4 regions of the Serratia montpellierensis genome follow, and region 1 is predicted to be linked to each of the others. Evidence: predicted binding sites of a transcription regulator. Region 1 holds the regulator's gene; each other region holds the start of a gene.

Region 1 (5,744 bases):
GGCGATGATGCATCACAATGCTGGCGATCAGCGACGGCAACACCAGCAGGTGGTGGATGTTGTTGCGGTAATAGGTCATCAGCACCGCCTGCTCGCGCGGCAGAATGATGATGTCGCCGATGTTGTCCTTTTCCACCTCGAACTTGTTCATGTTCAGCGCGTGATCCAGCAGCTCGTCCGGCGTTTGCGTCGGTACGGTGACGTCATGCGCGTAAGGCGCATTGCGCATCAGCTGCAGGTAGCACTCGAGCTGCTCGAGCAATTGTTCGCGGGTCAGCGAACGCTGGCGCGAGGCCAGCAGCGCGGTGGAGCACAGGTTCATGGCGTTGGCCGCGGCGGCGTTGTTGATGCGCACCATGATCTGGCCGGCCAGATCGTTGACCGTCGGCGTCAGCCAGCTTGGGCGCTGAGCCTCGATCGGATCGATAGACTCGCGCCACTGCGGCACGTGCTGGTTGAGGTAAGCGGTCAACGGCAGCGGCTCGCCAAAGTTGACATAACCCTGGCCCAGATTGCGCAGCTTGCGCAGGCCGCGCAGCATCTGCAGCAGGCTCTCTTTTTCCTTGGTGGCGCCACGCAGCTCTTTGGCATAGGTGCCCACTTCCATCACGTGCTCGTAGCCGATGTAGATCGGCACCAGCGTGATCGGACGGGCACCGCCGCGCAGCATCGCCTGAATGGTCATCGACAGGGTGCCGGTCTTCGGCTCCAGCAGACGCCCGGTGCGGGAACGGCCGCCTTCCACGAAGTATTCCACCGAGTAACCGCGGGTGAACAGCTCGCCGAGGTATTCGCGGAACACCGTCGAGTACAGCTTGTTGCCCTTGAAGGTGCGGCGGATGAAGAACGCGCCCAGGCGGCGGAAGATCGGACCCGCCGGCCAGAAGTTGAGGTTGATGCCGGCGGCGATGTGCGGCGGCACCAGGCCCTGGTGATACAGCACGTAGGACAGCAGCAGATAATCCATGTGGCTGCGGTGGCAGGGCACGTAGACGATCTCGTGGCCGTCCTGCGCCAGCTGGCGCACGCGTTCGGCGTTGGTGACGTTGATGCCCTGATACAGCCGGTTCCAGGTCCAGCTCAGCACGCGGTCGGACAGGCGCACGGTTTCGTAGGAGAAATCGGCGGCGATCTCTTCCATCAGCGCGATGGCGTTCTGTTGGGCCTTCTCGTGCGAGATCTTCTTGCTGCGCGCTTCGTCCTCGACCGCTTTTTCGATCGCTTTGGACGCCAACAGCTTGTTGAACAGATCCTGACGGGCCGGCAGGCTCGGGCCTACCGCGGCCAGGCGCTGACGCGAGAAGTGCATGCGTGCCACGCGCGCCAGTTTCTGCGCGATGGTTTTATCCGTGCCGTGTTCGGTCGCCATGCGGCGCAGCGAAACGGTGTTGGAGAAACGCACGAAGCTGTCGCGGCCGAGCCACAGCACGGCGAAGAATTTCTGCACGCCGTTCAACAGACGCAGGTGCGGCGTGCCGTGGCCTTCGCGGCCCGGCGAGCGGCCGAACATGACCGAAACCGGAAGCATCTGAATGTCGAGATCCGGATTGCTGCGATGCAGATCCAGATAGTCGTGGAACAGCTTTACCGACTCTTCTTTCGGGGTGTAGTAGCGGAACACGCGCGGGCCGTCGTGAATGAACACGTAGCTCGGCAGCACGGTGCCGTCGATCTCCAGCGAGTTGAGCGGATCGGGCAGATCCTGCGCCAGGCACTGGGTGCGCAGCGTCAGCAAATCCGCCTTGGAATTGTAAGGTAAAACATACAAAATCGGCCGTGAGGGATCCAACCCTAGCTCGGTAACCGGATCTGAAGGGATGACCTTACTTCTTACCAACAATTTAAGTGGTAAATTCAATATTTTATAATAAATTTTACGCCAACCTGACATAAACAACGTGAAGCCTCTTGTTAGCAATGCGCCGCAAGCATACCAGAAACCGGGTAGCAGATCTGTGGTGTTCGAAAACCGAGAGCCGTCAGCGCGGACTGTTCTAGACTCTTGTTATTATGACCGACCTCTGAGAAAGGCACGAAAACATGGCAAACCAAGCAACCGGACTGACCCGCATCATCAAGGCCGCCGGCTATTCCTATAAAGGGCTTTCCGCCGCCTGGCAACACGAGGCGGCGTTCCGACAGGAACTGGTGGTCACCCTCTTGGCTATCATACTGGCAGTCTGGCTGGATGTGGGTGCGATAGCGCGCATTTTATTGATCGGATCGGTAGCGCTGGTGATGATCGTCGAGATCCTGAACAGCGCGATCGAGGCGGTGGTGGATCGCATCGGCAGCGAACACCATGAGCTGTCCGGACGGGCCAAGGACATGGGGTCGGCGGCGGTGTCGCTGGCGATCGTACTGGCGCTGTTCGTTTGGGGCACGGTCTTGTGGCAGCATTTTGGCTGACGAAAGGCGCCTACTGACTGATTTTTATTTATTCTTCGGTTCCCAATCCGCGCTTACCTGTATATACTCACAGCAAGACTGTATAAACAAACAGGGGGCGGAATGAAAGCACTAACTACCAGACAGCAAGAGGTCTACGATCTGATTCGCGATCATATTTCGCAAACGGGCATGCCGCCAACGCGTGCCGAGATCGCGATGCGTCTGGGGTTCCGTTCGCCTAACGCCGCCGAAGAGCACCTGAAGGCGCTGGCACGCAAAGGCGTGATCGAAATCGTCTCCGGTGCGTCGCGCGGTATCCGCCTGCTGATGGAAGAAGAAGAGGGGCTGCCGCTGATCGGCCGCGTCGCCGCCGGCGAGCCGCTGTTGGCGCAGCAGCACATCGAAGGGCACTACCAGGTGGATCCTTCCCTGTTTAAGCCGAGCGCCGATTTCCTGCTGCGGGTGAACGGCATGTCGATGCGCGACATCGGCATTCTGGACGGCGATCTGCTGGCGGTGCACAAAACGCAAGACGTGCGCAACGGCCAGGTCGTGGTGGCACGCATCGAAGACGAAGTGACGGTCAAACGCCTGAAAAAACACGGCAACGTGGTCGAGTTGCTGCCGGAGAACAACGAATTCCAACCGATCGTGGTCGATCTGCGCCAGCAGAATTTCACTATCGAAGGGCTGGCGGTCGGCGTGATACGCAACGGCGACTGGATCTAATCGCCGCACCCTCAGTGCCACCCCTTGTATCAATCGCCCCTGTTCTGGGGCGTTTTTGTTTCTGACCTTGTCCTTCGCCACTGCTACGGGAACATTTCATCATGCGCTTGATTTCCGTCTTCACCAGCGACACCGATAAAGCCCTGTGGCGCCTGGCTTTGCCGATGATTTTCTCCAATATCACCGTACCGCTGCTCGGGCTGGTGGACACCGCGGTGATCGGCCACCTCGACAGCCCGATCTATCTGGGGGGCGTCGCGATCGGCGCGGTGGCGACCAGCTTCCTGTTCATGCTGCTGTTGTTCCTGCGCATGAGCACCACCGGCCTGGCGGCGCAGGCGCTGGGGGCACAGAACCCGCAGGCGCTGGCGCGCGCCTTTATGCAGCCGCTGCTGCTGGCGCTGCTGGCCGGGGCGGCGATCGTCCTGCTGCGCTACCCGCTGATCGAACTGGCGCTGCGGATCGTCGGTGGTAATGGCGAGGTGCTGGAACAGGCGCGGCGTTTTCTTGAAATCCGCTGGCTGAGTGCGCCGGCGGCGCTGGCTAATCTGGTGCTGCTGGGCTGGCTGCTCGGCGTGCAGTACGTGCGGGCGCCGGTGATCCTGCTGATCGTCGGCAACCTGCTGAACATCGTGCTGGATATCTGGCTGGTGATGGGCCTGGGCTGGAACGTGCGAGGGGCGGCGGCGGCAACCGCCATCGCCGAATATGCCACGTTCTTGCTTGGCCTGTGGCTGGCGTGGCGGGTAATGCGCCTGCGCGGTATCACCCTGCCGATGCTGCGTCAGGCCTGGCGTGGCGATCTGCGTCGGCTGCTGGCGCTTAACCGCGACATCATGTTGCGTTCACTGTTGCTGCAACTGTGCTTCGCATCGCTGACCATTTTCGGCGCTCGCCTGGGGAGCGACGTGGTGGCGGTTAACGCGGTGTTGATGAACCTGCTGACGTTTACCGCCTATGCGCTCGACGGCTTCGCTTATGCGGTGGAGGCCCATTCGGGCCACGCCTACGGTGCCCGGGACGACAGCCAACTGCGTAAGGTGTGGCACGCGGCCTGCAGGCAGGCGGGGTTGGTCGCGTTGGCCTTCGGCCGGTGATGGCATACACCAGGCCAGCAGATCGTGGCGGCGTTGACCTCCTTACCGGAGCTGCGTGCGTTGGCCGCCCACTATTTACCGTGGCAGGTCATTCTGCCGCTGGTCGGGGTGTGGTGCTATTTGCTGGACGGCATGTTTATCGGCGCCACGCGCGGCGCCGAGATGCGTAACAGCATGGCGGTGGCCGCGGCAGGATATGGCGTGGCGCTGTTCAGCGTGCCGCTGCTTGGCAACCACGGGCTTTGGCTGGCGCTGGCGGTGTTTCTGACGTTGCGCGGCGTGGCGCTGGGTTGGATTTGGCACCGCCATCAGGTGCGCGGCAGCTGGTTTGCCGCTCGCTAAACCGGACGCTTTGCTGGGTTAATTATTAATTTCCCTTATGTTTTGGTTCATGTTTGCTTACATGTTTTCAGCCTGGTTTTTCCCGGCTTAGTTCGTTGTTTGTTGGCGTTTTTTATTTTTATTTTGTTTTTTAATGGTTTTTTATTCTGATGTTTGGCTTTTTTATTTCCATGTTCAACTAGAATGAATCATGTGGCTGGAGAATAAAGGGGAACGGTATTCCTTAAGGTGAAGGGGGTATCGGTCAGAAAAATTTCTGGTTAACCCCGGCCGGCGACAGGGATCACTGATTCACCACAGGTTAACGGAGAGACTATGAATAAAGATCAAGCCGACGGTAACTGGAAGCAGCTTAAAGGCAAAGTGAAGGAAAAATGGGGCAAGCTGACCGATGACGATCTGACGGTCATCGAAGGGAAACGCGAACAGCTGGTCGGCAAAATCCAGGAGCGCTACGGTTACCAGAAAGAGGCGGCCGAGAAAGAGGTGAAAGCCTGGGAAGATCACACCAAACACCGCTGGTAATCTGCAGGGCCGCCATTGAAGGCGGCTTACCCAGCGCAGGCCGGCGTCGCTCTCATCCTCTGGCGCCCCGGCCGCAGGTACAGGGAGGTACCTGACTTCGTATTACTTCTTCTTGATGGCGATGCTGTGATCGTGTTCGGCGCAGTCATGCTTGCTGTCGCACGCCTCAACCTCCACGCAGCCGGCGCACAGACCGTGTGCTTCCACCACGCTGTGCCGCAGCGCAAATCCGGCTTCCTGCGCCAGTTTCTGCAGCGTTTCCTCTACGCCTTCTGTCGTGCGTTCGGTCACCTGGCCGCAGCGGTCGCAGATAAACAGTGCGGACGTGTGCATCGGCTGTTCGAAATGGTGGCACAGCACGTAACTGTTGGCCGATTCCACTCGATGGATAAACCCTTGCTCCAGCAGAAAATCCAGCGCGCGGTATACCGTCGGCGGCTTGGCCTGCGGTTCGGCGACGCGCAGCAGATCGAGCAGGTCATAAGCGCTGATTGCACCGGGTTGCTGAGTCATCAGACGCAGCACTTCCAGCCGTTGCGGCGTCAATCGCACATTGCGTTGCTGGCAGAGGCGTTCCGCCTGTGCCAACAGCTTTTCCTGGGTGGTTGAGTTCATCGCAAATATCCCGGTACGTAAAAAAGCCGATTTTACCATGATTAC
Region 2 (5,744 bases), on a different contig from region 1:
CGGCCTTCAGCCGTGCCGCCGGCAGCTACGATGCCGCCGCTGCGCTGCAGCGTGACGTTGGCGAGCGCTTACTGGGGATGGGAAGTCCCCATCCGGGCGAACGGCTGCTGGACGCCGGCTGCGGCACCGGTTATTTCAGCCGCCTGTGGCGCGAGCGCGGCATGCAGGTCACCGCGCTCGATCTGGCACCGGGCATGCTGGACGTCGCCCGCCAACGGCAGGCGGCGCACCATTATCTACTGGGCGATATCGAACAGGTGCCGTTGCCCGATGCGGCGATGGACATCTGTTTCAGCAGCCTGGTGGTGCAGTGGTGCAGCGATCTGCCCGCCGCGCTGGCGGAGCTGTATCGCGTGACCCGCTCCGGCGGCGTAATTTTGTTTTCCACGCTGGCGGCGGGATCGCTGCAGGAACTGGGGGACGCCTGGCAACAGGTGGACGGCGAGCGCCACGTGAACGCCTTTCTGCCGCTGGCGCAGATCCGCGCCGCCTGTGCTGATTATCGGCACGAACTGGTCACGGAGCTGCGCACCCTGAACTATCCGGACGTGATGACGCTGATGCGTTCGCTCAAGGGCATCGGGGCCACGCATCTGCATCAGGGGCGCGAGGGCGGCCTGATGTCGCGCGGCCGTCTCGCCGCGTTGCAGGCGGCTTACCCGTGCCGACAGGGGCAGTTTCCGCTCAGCTATCATCTGGCTTATGGAGTGATTTATCGTGATTAAACGTTGGTTCGTGACCGGCACCGACACCGAAGTGGGGAAGACCGTCGCCAGCAGCGCCTTGCTGCAGGCCGCCAACCGGGCGGGCTACCGCAGCGCCGGCTATAAGCCGGTGGCCTCCGGCAGCGAGATGACCGCCGAGGGGCTGCGCAACGGCGACGCGCTGGCGCTGCAGGCCAACAGCGGCGTGGCGCTTCGTTACGACGAAGTGAACCCTTACGTTTTTGCCGAACCGACCTCGCCGCATATCGTCAGCGCCGATGAAGGTCGGCCGATCGACGCGGCGCGGCTGTCCGACGGCCTGCGCCGGCTGGAGCAGCGCGCCGACTGGGTGCTGGTCGAGGGCGCCGGCGGGTGGTTTACCCCGCTGTCGGCGGAGTACACTTTCGCCGACTGGGTGCAGCAGGAACAATTGCCGGTGATCCTGGTGGTGGGCATTAAACTGGGCTGCATCAACCACGCAGTGCTGACGGCGCAGGCGGTGCAACAGGCGGGGTTGACGCTGGCCGGTTGGATCGCCAACGACGTGACGCCGCCGGGGCGGCGGCATCAGGAATACCTGGCCACGCTGCGCCGCATGCTGCCTGCGCCGCTGCTGGGCGAAATCCCGCATCTGCCGCAGGCCGAACGGGCGCCGTTGGGGGAGTATCTGGACATCAGCCTGCTATAAACGCTCAATGAGGGGGGCTTCTCTCCCTCATCCTTCTTCTTGCCCTGCCAGCCCGGCGCCGATCAGCGCCTCATCCAGCTGCGCCAGCGCGCCGTGCGCCACCGTGCGCCCCCTGTCTAACAGACAGAAACGATCCGCCACCCGACGCACGAACGGCAGCTGATGCTCCACCAATAAAATGGTCATGCCCAATTCATCGTTGAGCCTGCGGATCACGTTGCCGATATCGGCGGCGATTGAAGGGGGGACGCCCGAGGTCGGTTCGTCGAGGATCAGCAGCGCCGGCTCCTGAGCCAGCGCCCGACCAATCGCCAGCTGGCGTTGGGCGCCCACGCACAGATCGCCGGCGCGGCGAGCGCGCATCTGGCGCAAATGGGGGAACAGGCTGTAGATCAGCGGCGGAATGCGGCGAGGGGCGCCGCGCCCGGCCATTTGTGCCACCTGGAGATTCTCTTCTACGCTCAGCTGTGAGAAAAGCTGCCGCCCCTGGGGCACGTGGCTGATGCCCAGCGCGGCGCGGCGTTCCATCGGCTGCAGCAGCAGGTTTTGCGGCGGCTGATCCGCCGGCAGCCAGGTCATGCTGCCGCTCACCACCGGCACATGCCCCATGATGCAGTTGACCAGCGTGGTCTTGCCCACGCCGTTGCGCCCAAGCAGCACGGTGCACTGACCGCGCGGCAGCTCCAGGTTGATGTCCCACAGGGTATGGTTCTGCCCGTAAAATTGATTGACCGACCTCAGGCTCAGCATTTGGCATTCTCCTCATAGACGCTCGTTTCACTCGTTGGTGGGGGACTGCAAAGGCCGCATGCGCGGCGAATTTCCCGAGTGTGGCCATGTCTGGAACAAAATGCCGTCCGTCCGATGAGCCAGAGCAAGGCCTGCGGTGGACGGAATGACAGTCAATATGTCGTTAAAAACGACGCTTGTGACGACTTGGTGTCGTTCTTGCGCTTTTACGGGCGATAGCGCCGCAAGGGTTACACGAAGCGGCAGACAGCGCATCATGCTGCCGCACCGCATTTATACGCAGGAAGATAAAGCAACTCCCAGGCCAATTTTGCCACCGGGTGAAAACGGGGGATTGTTATCGCCTTGTTAACCGCCGGTCAGGCCTGACGCGCGCTGCCGTGACAGCCTGAAAATACGCGGGGAAGTTAACCCGGACGTTTTTTGCACTCTTGTGGTGCTCTTCGGTGAGGGCATGGTGCAAGGCATTGCGCCGCCGTCAAGAGCGATCCGCGAGAAAGGGGCCGATGCGATTTTGGCAATGGGGATTTTTAGTATTAATCGGCATAAACAAAGCGATATTTTTATGAAAAAATAACTAAAAAAGGCATTTTGGCGAGTGTAAAGGGCGAAAAGCTTTCTTTCTGTAACTCCCGCCCCGGGCGGGGCGGTGAGAGTTATCCACTATTCCTGTGGATAACCTTGTGCATTAGATTTAGAAAAACGCTGTAAAGCGAGAGCCGACGCGGGTTCTGTTCGCTTTGTCCGCATTCTCGTCTTTTTATTAATATTATTAAATATCAATAATTTAATTAAAATCAAGACGCAGGGGTATTGATCAGGCCTCTATGTATGATTTTTCGACGCCGTGCTATCAATAAGTTAATTCGCGGCAAGTTCTGGGGATAAATCTGTTATTGACAATAAAAATGTCACCGGGCTGTAACGCCACGGTGCAGGGGCGTTGCCGCCGCATCGATCGCGGCGACGAATCCGCTTGAAGCTGGTTTTATATCCAGTATCATGGGCACTGGCGCAAATCGCCGACACTTTCCATAATTAGGGGCCATATCCGGCGCAGAGCCGGCTGGCCGCCTGAGCGCGCGCATCTCCACAGGGTAGCCGAGCAATGAGTAAACTTTTCAAACTGCATTCCGAGTTCAAACCGGCCGGCGATCAGCCGGAAGCCATCCGCAAGCTGGAAGAGGGGCTGGAAGACGGCCTGGCGCACCAGACGTTGCTGGGAGTCACCGGTTCGGGCAAGACGTTCACCATCGCCAACGTGATAGCCGATCTGAATCGACCGACCATGGTGATGGCGCCGAACAAGACGCTGGCGGCACAGCTGTACGGCGAGATGAAAGCGTTTTTCCCGGAGAATGCGGTGGAGTACTTCGTCTCCTACTACGACTACTACCAGCCGGAAGCCTACGTGCCCAGCTCCGACACCTTCATTGAAAAAGACGCTTCGGTGAACGAACACATCGAGCAGATGCGTCTTTCCGCCACCAAGGCGCTGCTGGAACGGCGCGACGTGGTGGTGGTGGCGTCGGTGTCGGCGATCTACGGCCTGGGCGATCCGGATCTTTACCTGAAGATGATGCTGCACCTGACCCAGGGCATGATCATCGATCAGCGATCCATTTTGCGCCGCCTGGCGGAGCTGCAGTATTCCCGCAACGATCAGGCTTTCCAACGCGCCACCTTCCGCGTGCGCGGCGAGGTGATCGATATCTTCCCGGCGGAATCGGACGAGCTGGCGCTGCGCGTCGAGCTGTTCGACGAGGAAGTGGAGCGGCTGTCGCTGTTCGATCCGCTGACCGGGCAGATTGAGCAGGTGGTGCCGCGTTTTACCATCTACCCGAAATCGCACTACGTGACGCCGCGTGAGCGGATCATGCAGGCGATGGAAGAGATCAAGGTCGATCTGGCGGACCGCCGCAAGGTGCTGCTGGCCAACAACAAGCTGCTGGAAGAGCAGCGCCTGACGCAGCGCACCCAGTTCGATCTGGAGATGATGAACGAGCTGGGTTACTGCTCGGGCATCGAAAACTACTCGCGCTATCTGTCCGGGCGCGCCGAGGGCGAGCCGCCGCCGACGCTGTTCGACTACCTGCCGGCGGACGGCCTGCTGGTGGTCGACGAATCCCACGTCACCATTCCGCAGATCGGCGCGATGTTCAAGGGGGACCGCGCGCGTAAGGAAACGCTGGTGGAGTACGGCTTCCGCCTGCCGTCGGCGTTGGACAACCGCCCCTTGCGCTTCGAGGAGTTCGAGGCGCTGGCGCCGCAGACCATCTACGTTTCCGCGACGCCGGGCAAATATGAGCTGGAGAAATCCGGTGGCGATCTGATCGATCAGGTGGTGCGCCCGACCGGGCTGCTGGATCCGATCGTGGAAGTGCGGCCGGTGGGCACCCAGGTGGACGATCTGCTCTCCGAGATCCGCAAGCGTGCGGCGATCAACGAGCGCGTGCTGGTGACCACCCTGACCAAACGCATGGCGGAAGACCTGACCGAATACCTGGAAGAGCATGGCGAGCGCGTGCGCTACCTGCACTCGGATATCGATACCGTGGAACGGGTCGAAATCATCCGTGACCTGCGTCTGGGCGAGTTCGACGTGCTGGTGGGCATCAACCTGTTGCGTGAGGGGCTCGACATGCCTGAGGTGTCGCTGGTGGCGATTCTGGACGCCGACAAGGAAGGCTTCCTGCGTTCCGAGCGTTCGCTGATCCAGACCATCGGCCGCGCGGCGCGTAACCTGAACGGCAAGGCGATCCTGTATGGCGATCGCATCACCGATTCGATGGCCAAGGCGATCGGTGAAACCGAGCGGCGTCGTGCCAAGCAGCAGGCCTACAACGAAGCCAACGGCATCGTGCCGCAGGGGCTGAACAAGAAGATCGGCGATATTCTGCAGATCGGCCAGCCGGTCAACCGCGCCAAGAGCAAAGGCAAGGGCAAGGCGGTGGACGGCGGCGCTCAGCTTCAGAACCTTACGCCGAAAGCGCTCGATCAGAAAATCCGCGATCTGGAGGCGCAAATGTACACCCACGCGCAAAACCTGGAGTTCGAACAGGCGGCTGCGCTGCGCGACGAGATCCACCAGCTGCGCGAGCAGTTCATCGCGATTTCCTGACCGTTGGACGGCGCCCGCGCCGCGGGCGTCAAAATTCCTTGTCGGCCGCGCCAAAGCTGTTATGGTGTGCGGCCCGATTTGACCACGAAGAGTACCGAACATGAGCCAACACCAGTCTAAAGACCCGCTGCACGGCGTAACGCTGGAGCAACTGCTGAATAAACTGGTGGATCACTACGGTTGGTCCGAACTGGGCGCGCGCATTCGCATCAACTGCTTCCTCAGCGATCCGAGCATCAAGTCCAGCCTGAAGTTTTTGCGTCGCACGCCCTGGGCGCGTAAAGAGGTGGAAGATCTGTATATCGATATGATCAGCCATCCCGCCCCAGCCAGCGATAATCCCTGGCTGCGCGGGCGAGACGGTTAAATTCGGTTAGCGGCGCGCGGCCAGCTCCACCAGCGCGTGATCCAGCGCCTGGCGCAGCAGCTGGCGATCGTGGCGGTAGGGGATGTCGCTCGCTTCCAGCGGTTGCTGAATCAC
Region 3 (5,744 bases), on a different contig from region 1:
GGAACCAACTTTATATTATATTCTTTCTACTCTCGCTGCCGCGGCCTGTCTGGCCGTGAAATACGGCTTCAGACCGCCTCTGGGTTCCAAGGGTTATGTCGTTCTGGTTACGATATGTTTTTTAATCCTTTGCTGGCAATTTACCCTTTTTGCCAACGGCAACGCGATGTTTATTGCTGACTCTGAAACATGGACCAAAGAAAATTGGCCTCTACGCTACTGTGCGTTGGGGTTTGCTCTTGCACATGCCTTCGCCACTTTCGAATCCTCCAGAAGAAAGAAAAAAGACAAACTTTCCTGAAGTCGTCACCACCAAATGAAACGCCATTTGGTGGTGACAAGGTAGATCCATTACGCCTTGTTCTTTTCCAGCTGCTCAATCAGCGTATAACGCAGCGATGAGGCATCGGCCGGCACGTTCTCCACCGGGGTAACAAGCACTTTCAGCCGATACTGATAACCCGGTTCGAAGGTGAAACCCTCGATGCCGGTATAGAACAACTCCCACGGCTGCTGCGCGGAGCGACGCACCTGCATGCACTTCATCGGGCCGACGCCCACGCAGTCCACCAGCGCGCTGTTTACCAGCAACACTTCCGTTTGGCCGCCTTTCTCATTTGCGGGCTGATTCATTGAGGTTCCCTCCTGGCTGCAGCCGGCCAATGCGGCCAACGCAACAAATAACAACGCTTTGATTTTCAATGTACTGCACCAATAGTCATGTAGGTCAGACGATCCTAACAAATTGACTGGATGAATTGAACCTTGCTCCGTATCACAGAGGCGACATTATTCGCTCGCGCTTATTCTCATACGTTACAGGACAGCGGTCATGACGGTACGTTGTCGTTTATATCATCAGTATCGATGAGAAAACCGGCATCACGAATCGCCGCCCTCACCTGCCTGGCGTCCATCACCGCCGTTTTCACATAGCCAAAGAATGCCACCCGCGCGCCGGGCAAACGGACTGGCGTCGCCAGTTGGGCACTGAGTTCGCGATTGCGCTGCGCCATCTGCTCGGCACGCGCCTGCCAAAATGCAGCCGGTTCGGAGGGAGTTTCAGTGGCGGTTTCGAACCGAGACGCCAATTCGCTTAGCGCCTCCCACTCCGCCAACAGGGCGGCAACCACTTCAGGATTAGCCACCTGCCCCCAGTCAGAGGGTAAAATCCCCTCACGCCACGCCTCGAGATAGCCGGGCAACGCCCTCTTCAACCGACTCAGCCGATCGTTCAACGCAGGTGTCCTTTTACAACTACAACGCCTAATATCTTGATATTCCCCATAATGCCGCTCTCGCTTAACCGGTGATGGGAGCAATGACCGGAGCTTATCAGCGCCATACATGACGTAATGACTTTTGGTGCGGCTAAATTAGCGATATGTGCGGGTGGGGAATAAGGATGGAGATCGGGTTGGTGGCTGTGACTCGAAAAGAGGAGCGGAGATTGTTGCTTGCGGATTAAGAGGAATTTACTTATAAATCAATCACACAAAAAAAGACCGAATACGATTCCTTTATACGAAAAAGAATGAAAATATCCTTTTTTAACAATGCCTTATCAACCTTTCAGCCTTTGCAATCCCTTGCTATACCTTGCATTCCATGCTTTTAATTTCAGATAGTTACCAGAACCCTCGGAGCAATTCGGAATAATTTAGGTACTAAAACTCTCAATCACAAACGCTAATATACTCGCGCACGTGGCAGATCACTCAGCCGTGTCGTGTATGCCGGCGACAGTAGCTCACGCTTCATTGACCACACCTGATGCGCCCCTTGTCCTGCAAACCACAGTTTTGCCCTTCCCGAGTTATTGATCCGATCAAGCACCCCCATCAGTTGCTCGCTGTTATGCCGTGGCTTGTACTCATCGAACAACCCCAACTGAGCCACACCTTGACTGTAAAAATCCTGCAGCATCACCCCGCCTTTCTGATATCGATGGCCAGGTTGCCAAACCGCATCCAGGCAACGCATAGCCGCAGCGATAATGTCCCGAGTATCCTGCGTTGGCGTGCTCAGTTTTATGCTTGCGGTGTTGTCATAGTATTCCTCATTGATGGCAAATGGGCTGGTTTTGAGCCACGCGCTGACATGCCGGCAATACTGATGCTCCTCCCTCAACTTCTCCGCTGCACGCGTCGCGTACATGCAAATAGCCTGATGCATCTGGTCATACTCGGTGATCCGATCTCCGAAGCTGCGGCTGCAGATGATCTGTTGTTTTGTCGGCGCAAACTCCTCCAGCTCGAGACAAGGCTGACCACGTAGCTCGCGGACGGTTCGCTCTATCACAACGCTGAAATGCTTGCGGATCATCGTAGTGCTTGCATCGGCCAGTTGGAGTGCCGTTTCTATACCCATCATGTTGAGCTTTTTCGATATCCGGCGTCCGATACCCCAGACCTCATCGACAGGCACGAGGCCCATCAATTTGCGCTGGCGCCCTTCATTGGACAGATCCACTACTCCGCCAGTCTTGTCCCACTTCTTCGCCGCGAAGTTTGCCAGCTTGGCTAACGTCTTGGTTTGGGCAATGCCAACGCCTACAGTTAGCCCAGTGTTGCGCAGTACCTTGGCCCTCACCTGGCGGCCGAAAGTATCCAGATCAATGCAGTTACGAACTCCAGTCAGATCAAGAAAACTTTCGTCAATTGAATACACTTCTACGCGTGGCGCCATCTCTTCTAAAACAGCCATCACACGCTGAGACATGTCGGCGTATAGCTCATAGTTGCTGCTGAACGCGATGCCCCCTGCGCGCTCAAATTCCCGCTTAATTTTGAAATAGGGTTCTCCCATCTTTAACCCTAACGCCTTCGCTTCCTTGCTCCTGGCTACGACGCATCCGTCATTATTCGACAGAACGACGACAGGACGCCCTCGCAGATCTGGGCGCCACAACGTTTCGCAGCTCGCGTAGAAGCTGTTCACATCAGCAAGCGCGTACATCACTTGAGCCTCGTTATCGAAGACACAACAACGCCCATCACCTCCAGATCGTCACCGCCATCATGAAGCAGGATCGGCTCATACTTCGGGTTCATGGGTTCCAATTGCGCGCGAGGATGCAAACAGAGACGCTTCACGGTGAACTCGCCGGCTATGCTGGCAATAACAATATCTCCATGGGCTGGGCTGATGCTGCGGTCAACAACAAGCATAGAGCCCTCAGTGATCCCGGCCTCAAGCATGGAATCACCTGTCGCATAGAGAAAATAGGTCGCATTGGGATGGCTGATGCAGTACTCGTTCAGATCGATGCGCGAACTGACGTAATCTGCTGCAGGACTGGGAAACCCCGCCGGCACCTTGTCGGCGAAAAGCGGGATTTTGAGCTTGGTTGGGTTTGGTGTTGGATAAAAGAAAGTCATAATGTTGCCTTGTTACTGTGTTTTTATACAGTATATGCGCAAGATTTTGACGGGGGAAAGTTCGGATTTTTGTTAGAAAGGTAGGATATTGATCGGTAAAGAAAGATAGTTTCGATGAATGGCCGAGTTCCCTCCAGGCTACAACTCACGATCGAAGTTCGACCTTCAGCGCGTTTTCGCGTCCACAAGTAGAACACTATGCCGATGTTTATCGCGACATTATCCCTTGAGATATCAGTCTGAGAGGAGCGCCAGAACCCAACTATCAGGTGGCGTGAGGCAACGCTGACGGACGGCGTGCTGGGAGTCATACGTTGTTACTACAGTATGTCACCATGCCCCAACGATAGTGATTGTGCTTACTTATCATCTTGATGGGCTAGAAAATTTTGCCATCAATATCATGCGATGGCAGAATATGGCAAACCAACATTTAAGAATTTTACGCATTGAATACTTTTATACGTTATGCATCTGTAGGGGTAATGAATACCCTGGCTCACTGGGCTGTTTTTGGGCTCATGCTCTTTAGCGGTTTCTCACAATCAGTTTCAAATGTTGTCGCTTTTGGCATCGCTGTAACCGTTTCGTTCTTTGCTAACGCCAAGTGGACGTTCAAGGCACAAGCTACAACTTACCGCTATATGGTGTATGTGTTGTTTATGGGAGGTATGGCATTCTCTGTCGGTTGGGCAGCAGATACGCTACATGCAAACCCAATTGTAACTCTCGTTACTTTTTCAGTGATCAGCCTAATCTGTGGCTTCATTTATTCTAAGTTAGTTGTCTTCAGGGAAGATAAATGAAAATTTCACTTGTAGTTCCCGTATTCAACGAGGAAGAAGCAATTCCTCTATTCTACCAATCTGTGCGTCAGTTTAAACCTTTTCAGCATATAGATGTAGAGATCGTTTTCGTCAACGATGGTAGCTCAGATAGAACGGAAGAAATACTGTCTTCCTTATCTAATGATGATCAAAATGTTAAATCGATAAATTTTTCCAGGAATTTCGGGAAAGAACCTGCATTATTTGCTGGTTTGGAAGCCGCTACCGGCGATGCTATTATCCCAATTGACGTTGACCTTCAAGATCCAATTGATGTTATCCCACTATTATTGAATAAGTGGCAAGATGGTGCAGACGTGGTGTTGGCTAAACGTATGGATAGGCAATGCGATGGCCGAATGAAGAGAAAAACAGCAGAATGGTTTTATCGAGTACACAATAAAATAAGTAAACCGGCCATAGAAGAGAATGTAGGTGATTTTAGGCTGATGACCAGGGAAGTGGTAGAAAGCATTAAATTACTTCCAGAGAGAAACCTATTTATGAAAGGTATCCTTAGCTGGGTTGGCGGAAATGTTGAAATTGTTGAATACTCTAGAGCCGAGCGAGTCGCAGGAACCAGCAAATTTAATGGCTGGAAGCTTTGGAATTTGGCAATAGAGGGAATTACAAGCTTTTCCACCTTCCCTCTTCGTGTTTGGGCTTACATTGGATTTTTTGTTGCTGCAATTTCCTTCATGTATGGCGCATGGATGATCATAGATAAGGTTATTTGGGGAAACCCGGTAGCTGGCTACCCTTCAATTATTGTTTCCATTCTTTTCCTTGGCGGTGTACAGCTTATAGGAATCGGAGTGCTTGGGGAATATATTGGTAGAATATACATTGAAACCAAACGTCGCCCACGCTATATAATAAAGAAGTGAGATGAGAATTAAAATGTTTTGTAAAATCGACAAAAAAGCACTGCTCCTTTACTCAGGGATTGCTCTTCTTTTTATTTATCCATTAATCCAAGCTGGTATTTTTTATAGGGATGATCTAGATAGAGCCATAACTGGTCAGTATGGATGGAGAGGATTAGGTCGGCCTGTTGCAGATATTCTCATGAAAGTTTTATCCGCCAGTGGCCACTATAACCTTGATCTATACCCCTATACTATGATTGCTTCCTGCTTGTTTATCGGTGGGGCATCGCTTTTACTTAGCGATCATTTATGGAGGTTAGAAGTTCCTTCACACAAATTAGTTGCGGCTCTTCTAATTTTCAATCCATTCATGCTGCAAAATATCGCTTACAGATATGACTCTTTAGGCATGTCCATCGCTTTTTTCCTAGCGGTTATGGCTTATACCTATACAGCCAGTAATCCTACAAGACAAACTTTAGTAAAACTGTTCGCTGGCGTACTATCTTTAACCATATACCAACCATGTGCAAATGTATTTATTGGTTTACTTGCTGTAGACGTAATGATCGCAGCAGTAAAAAATGACTGTAAAGCTACTGACATTATAAAAATAATACTTAACAAAACGGCTTTATTCGTCTCTTTTTACATGGTTTACATGTTAT
Region 4 (5,744 bases), on a different contig from region 1:
CCGGATTATTGGGTCGCCACTGACGATCTTGCGGCCGGCGGCCGACCGGGGCCGTGGATGGCATTGCAGAACGTCATCGCGCTGGGCATCGATGCGGTGGCGCACTGCGTGAAGGTGGATGACGCGGTGCCGGGCATTGCCGAAGGGCTGAACGCCGGGATGTGGAGCATCGGGCTGGCGCTGTCCGGCAACGAGTTCGGCGCTACCTGGTCGGAGTACCGTCAAATGGCGGCAGGAGAAATAGAGCAGCGCCGCACGGCGGCCGCCGATAAGCTGTACGCGGCGGGCGCGCATTATGTGATAGACACACTGGCGCAATTGCCGGGCGCGATCGCCGATATCAACCGGCGGCTGGCGAACGGCGAGCGGCCGTAACGACCGAACGCGGGGCATAAAAAAACCGGGGATAATCCCCGGTTTTTTCGTTCTGAGACGGCGTTAGCGGTGAGCCAATTCGACTTCGTCTTCGCTGTCCATCACGGCTTTGTCGGTTTGCTTCATCAGCTGGCTGGTGATGGTGCCTGCTGCCATGGAGCCGTTGACGTTCAGCGCGGTACGGCCCATGTCGATCAGGGGTTCGACCGAGATCAGCAGCGCGACCAGCGTCACCGGCAGGCCCATCGCCGGCAGTACGATCAGCGCGGCGAAGGTGGCGCCGCCGCCCACGCCCGCCACACCGGCGGAGCTGATGGTGACGATGCCAACCAGGGTGGCGATCCACACCGGGTCCAGCGGGTTGATGCCGACGGTCGGCGCAACCATCACCGCCAGCATCGCCGGGTAGAGGCCCGCACAGCCGTTCTGGCCGATGGTGGCACCGAACGACGCCGAGAAGCTGGCGATGGATTCCGGCACGCCCAGACGACGGGTCTGCGCTTCCACGTTCAATGGAATGCTGGCGGCGCTGGAGCGGCTGGTGAAGGCGAAGGTGATCACCGGCCACACTTTGCGGAAGAACTTCATCGGGTTAACGCCGGTGAAGGCCAGCAGGACCGCGTGTACCACGAACATGATGGCCAGGCCGATGTACGAGGCCACCACGAAGCTGCCGAGCTTGACGATGTCGTGAATGTTGGAACCAGCGACCACTTTGGTCATCAGCGCCAGCACGCCGTAAGGCGTCAGCTTCATGACCAGACGCACCAGCTTCATTACCCAGGCCTGCAGGGTGTCGATAGCCACCAGCACGCGTTCGCCTTTCGGCTTGTCGTCTTTCAGCAGCTGCAGCGACGCCACGCCGAGGAAGGTGGCGAAAATCACCACGCTAATGATAGACGTCGGGCTGGCGCCGGTCAGATCGGCGAACGGGTTTTTCGGGATGAACGACAGCACCATCTGCGGCACGGTCAGATCGGCCAGTTTACCCACGTAGTTGGTCTGGATCGCCGTCAGACGCGCGCTTTCCTGCGCGCCCTGCACCAGGCCTTCGGCGGTCAGGCCGAACAGGTTGGTGACCAGCACGCCCACCAGCGCCGAGATCAGCGTGGTGAACAGCAGCGTGCCGATAGTCAGGACGCTGATTTTGCCCAGAGAAGAGGCGTTATGCAGCTTGGCCACCGCGCTCAGGATCGAGGCGAACACCAGCGGCATGACGATCATTTGCAGCAGTTGCACATAGCCGTTGCCGACGATGTTGAACCAGCTGATGGATTCTTTCAGCACCGGGTTGTCGGAGCCGTACACCAGCTGCAGGCCCAGGCCGAACACCACGCCGACCACCAGGCCGACCAGCACTTTTTTCGCCAGGCTCCATTGCTTGTGGCGGGTTTGCGCCAACAGCAACAGGAGCGCGACAAACACCAGCACGTTAATCACGAGCGGAAGATTCATCCCCAATGTCTCCAATAATCTTTCTTATAAAAACGACTACGCATCACGTATGTCGCGATGTAAATATCGTAACAGTTTGCCGAGTGGCCTACTTATATCCAAATGGAATTTGATATAGCTTTTTGTGTGTTTTTGTTTGTTTTATATACATGAAGGTGATGGGTTGAGCGGGTTTTTGTGATCAGAGTCTGATATTTCTGATTTGCTCGACATAGGATTGCACCGGCAGGGTGAAATCACCTTGCCAACAGATGGCAAACGCCACCAGGCACAGGCACAGCACGCGCTCCAGCTGGTTGCCTTTTTGCGAGTTGAGCAGCGGCAGGCGAAAACGCCAGCGGCATGGCCACAGCAGCGGAACGCCGGCGGGAGTGAGCATATCGGCCAGCAGATGGCTGAAGTAACCGATGATCATGGCGTGCAGCGCGTCGGCCGGGATCGGCCAGCTGCGCGGCACGTCCAGCTGGAACAGCGCCATGCCGCCGGCGATCGCCAGCAGGCTGTGGGTGAAGCCGCGGTGGCCGAAGGCGCGGGCGATGGGCAGGGCAATCCAGCGCAGACGCTGGCCCAGTACCGACTTGGGATGATCGATGTCCGGCAGCAGCGAGGTCAGCAGCGCGGCGGGTATGATGTGCCACCAGTCGCCGGTAGCCAGCTCTGGCGTGACTTCCGCCTTCTTGGCGAAGATCGCGCAAGCGACAGAGAAAATGAGATGTCCTTCCGCAGTCATGCTGTTGCGATTCCGGCTGGTAAACTGTTAATTTATCCAGTATATGGGAAAATTCCCAGTAGTGGAAGCAGTTACCCTGTAACCAATTGTTTATTTTTCCCGGTTTTACAACGGCTTGTTACGGCAATACGTAACAAATCATCGCTTTTGACGGGCGTGAACAAAAAGCGGGCAATGGGCTGTGCGGAACGGAGAGAAATAAGGGCGGTTTTCAGTACGCAGCGGCGGGAGGAAGCGGCGGCCGCGAAGAGCGCTGCGTGGCAGTGACAACGTTTCGCGGACCGTCGCTTTCCCTGCCACCCAGCATAATAACAACAGCATGCCGATTCAATAATAATGAAACGCTGTTTCGTTTGTTTTGCGGCACGGATCCCTTTTATGACGCAGAACGGAAAAGTCAGGGCGCCGGTGGCCGGCGCCGCAGGTCAGGCAAAGTGGGCGGGGGTGAGCTGTTCCAGGGTGTCCAGCTTGTGGTCCGCCAGCGCCCAGCGCGGATCGTGGCGGTATTCGGCGGCCGGGATCACGATGGAACGCATGCGCGCGGCCTTGGTGGAAATCATGCCGTTAAAGGAGTCTTCCAGCGTGATGCAGCGCAGCGGATCGCTGCCCAGGCGCTCGGCGGCAATCAGGTAGACCTCGGGGTGCGGTTTGCTGTACGGCAGGTATTCGGCGGAAACCAATTGATCGAAGTAACCTTCAAGATCGAACATCTTCAGCACCTGCTGCTGCATGTGCAGCGGTGAGGCGGAGGCGAGACCGATGTTCAGCCCCTGACTGCGGCACAGCTCCAGCGCCTGCCGAACGCCCGGCAGCAGCGGGCGCGTCTCGTGCACCAGTTCGATGGCGCGTTCGATAATCCGTGCCGACACCTCATCGAGCGAAACCCCTTGCCAGGGCATCGCCTGGTACCACATCTTCACCACCAGATCGATGCGCAGCCCCAACGTGTCCGGTAGCTTGTGACGGTCGGACAGATCCAAACCCAGCGCACCGAAGATATCCAGCTCGGCCTGCAGCCACAGCGGTTCCGAGTCGATCAACAAGCCGTCCATATCAAAAATTGCGGTTTCAATGCGTTGCGAATAAGCCATTAGCGGTTAACTCCTGCCGGCGCGGATGAATGTGCCGACACTCTATCATCGCCGGCGGCGAGACTAAAATCTTTGCCTGCGCGTTTGGCTTTTGCCAAAGCGAAGGATGTTCCACATCTCGCGTAACTTTAGCCACCAGCGTTGGTGTTGGCGCTCGGTGACCTGTTGCAACATGCGCGCATAGTCCAGCACTAACCCCGGTGTCCAGGTCATGCTTTCGCCACGGCTACGCAGTACCGCCAGCATCCATAGATTGGGATCCAGCACCAGTAACAGAAAACGGCGCCACAGATGTTTATCGCCCAGCACGCCCTCCAGCGCGCTGTCGAGCGCGCCGATGACCGTGGTGGAGCAGTTACGCCGGGTCAGATTGTAGGTGGCGTCTTGCCGATAATGCAGCCAGAATGCGCGCAGCGCCGCCGGGTTATAGCGATAGAACTGAATTTTCTTGTCCGGGGGGCACCAGGCGGCGATCTCGCCCGACAGGTCGGGCAGAAAACGCCCGTCGACGTTGTTCTGTTCGCCGGCATGCAACAACTGGCGGAAATCCTGAACGGAATGGCTGATGTCGTTGAGCGGGTAGTGACTGATATACACATCCGGCGCGAGCGCCAGGGCGGCATGACCGGTGGAGATATTGCCACCGCCATCGACCGCCGCGATATATCGGTCGACGATGTAACGCCGGCGTGGATCTTTAGCCGCACCAATCGGTGTCCAGACGTACACCGTGAGCGGCACAGCCTCATCCGCCGGGTGCGGCGGCTGCCGCGTGGGGTGCTGATTCAGAGAGAAGTTTGTCAGTCTCCGGGCGATACGCAATAACGCCCAGCCGGAAAGCACCATCATCACGCCGAGGCAAAAGGGCACCGTCATCCGATGCGGCGCCGGCCAGCCGACAAAAATCATCAACGAAAGCAGGATCTCGCCGCCGCCCGCCAGCGCCACGGCTTTCCATCGACTGTGTTGAATCACCGTGGAGGAGGCGATGCGCACGGCACCGTCAAGCAGCAGCGCGCTGCCAAATACCACGGTGGCGACGATGTTATCGTCTGCAGGCACGTCCAACATTAAAAAGGCCATAAACACGAAGCCCAGCCCTTTCAGCAACACCGGCCTGCTGGCCGAAGAGCCGATCACCAGCGCGGCGGATATCGCCACCAGCCCCTCCAGCGCCAGGATGACCGCCAGCGCATCCAGCGCCAGCACCGAGCGGCCATCCTGCAGTATGTCGAACAACATCAGCGCCCCTGCGGCTATCCACAGCCAACCGAAAAGCAGCAGCAGGCGGCGCTGGCCGTGCAGCGCCTGTGCGCCCAGCAATAAGATAATCAGTCGAATCATGGCGGCCTCTGACTAAACGGATAACGTGATTTCTTCAATGATAGTGCCCGGACGTCGTTAAGCAGTTGATTTCGGCGAATTCGGCTAAGCTTGTAGCACAGCGGGAATGAAGAAAACGGTGGGCGAGTTTCGCCAACTGCAGGTAGACTTAGCCGATTCGGTTACGTCGCTAACAAGGGGAACACATGACGTATCAACAGGCCGGGCGTATCGCCATTTTGAAACGCATTCTCGGATGGGTGGTTTTTATCCCGGCGTTGCTGTCAACGCTGATTTCCGTGCTGGGCTTTGTCTACCAGCACAGTGAAAAAACCAAGGGCATCAACGCGGTGATGCTGGATTTTGTTCACGTGATGGTGGACATGGTGCGTTTCAACACGCCGTTCCTGAACCTTTTCTGGTACAACTCGCCGGTGCCTGACGTCGATAAAAGCCTGTTCAGCGGCGCCAATCTGATGTTCATCATCATCTATATTCTGATCTTCGTCGGGCTGGCGCTGCAGGCTTCAGGCGCACGCATGTCGCGCCAGGTCAAGTTCATCCGCGAAGGGTTGGAAGACCAGATGATCCTGGAGCAGGCCAAGGGCAGCGAAGGGCACACGCGCCAACAGCTGGAGCAGCGCATCACGCTGCCGCACCACACCATCTTCCTGCAGTACTTCCCGCTGTACATCCTGCCGATCGTGATTGCGGTGATCGCCTGGTTCGTGATCCGCCTGTTGGGGCAGTTGGCCGGCGCGGCCTGAGCC

What was found. Region 1 encodes LexA, which represses DNA repair genes until DNA is damaged. Its sites were predicted from a motif close to TNCTGTATGTACATACAGNA; they were not measured.
Region 2: a site for LexA is predicted at 3,123-3,142, ahead of uvrB (excinuclease ABC subunit UvrB). Genes of this name have one in related genera too.
Region 3: a site for LexA is predicted at 3,394-3,413, ahead of umuD (translesion error-prone DNA polymerase V autoproteolytic subunit). Genes of this name have one in related genera too.
Region 4: a site for LexA is predicted at 2,583-2,602, ahead of FUU19_RS23600 (metal-dependent hydrolase). Genes of this name have one in related genera too.

What each region holds. Positions count from the first base shown of each region.
Region 1 is NZ_VOSN01000021.1:252,921-258,664, reverse strand. It holds gene plsB (glycerol-3-phosphate 1-O-acyltransferase PlsB) at 1-1,891, opposite strand, end outside; gene FUU19_RS21840 (diacylglycerol kinase) at 2,041-2,409, shown strand; gene lexA (transcriptional repressor LexA) at 2,512-3,120, shown strand; partial or broken gene dinF (MATE family efflux transporter DinF) at 3,222-4,559, shown strand; gene FUU19_RS21825 (CsbD family protein) at 4,875-5,084, shown strand; gene zur (zinc uptake transcriptional repressor Zur) at 5,187-5,699, opposite strand.
Region 2 is NZ_VOSN01000005.1:653,653-659,396, reverse strand. It holds gene bioC (malonyl-ACP O-methyltransferase BioC) at 1-725, shown strand, start outside; gene bioD (dethiobiotin synthase) at 718-1,392, shown strand; gene FUU19_RS08535 (ATP-binding cassette domain-containing protein) at 1,420-2,142, opposite strand; gene FUU19_RS24670 (hypothetical protein) at 2,597-2,719, shown strand; gene uvrB (excinuclease ABC subunit UvrB) at 3,251-5,263, shown strand; gene FUU19_RS08525 (VF530 family protein) at 5,364-5,630, shown strand; gene yvcK (uridine diphosphate-N-acetylglucosamine-binding protein YvcK) at 5,637-5,744, opposite strand, start outside.
Region 3 is NZ_VOSN01000022.1:98,610-104,353, reverse strand. It holds gene FUU19_RS22690 (hypothetical protein) at 1-301, shown strand, start outside; gene FUU19_RS22685 (DUF4377 domain-containing protein) at 352-702, opposite strand; gene FUU19_RS22680 (hypothetical protein) at 831-1,238, opposite strand; gene umuC (translesion error-prone DNA polymerase V subunit UmuC) at 1,690-2,958, opposite strand; gene umuD (translesion error-prone DNA polymerase V autoproteolytic subunit) at 2,958-3,380, opposite strand; gene FUU19_RS22665 (GtrA family protein) at 3,830-4,186, shown strand; gene FUU19_RS22660 (glycosyltransferase family 2 protein) at 4,183-5,094, shown strand; gene FUU19_RS22655 (glucosyltransferase domain-containing protein) at 5,096-5,744, shown strand, end outside.
Region 4 is NZ_VOSN01000022.1:283,246-288,989, forward strand. It holds gene phnX (phosphonoacetaldehyde hydrolase) at 1-375, shown strand, start outside; gene FUU19_RS23595 (L-cystine transporter) at 439-1,830, opposite strand; gene FUU19_RS23600 (metal-dependent hydrolase) at 2,012-2,560, opposite strand; gene hxpB (hexitol phosphatase HxpB) at 2,986-3,651, opposite strand; gene FUU19_RS23610 (HdeD family acid-resistance protein) at 3,715-4,995, opposite strand; gene FUU19_RS23615 (YniB family protein) at 5,181-5,741, shown strand.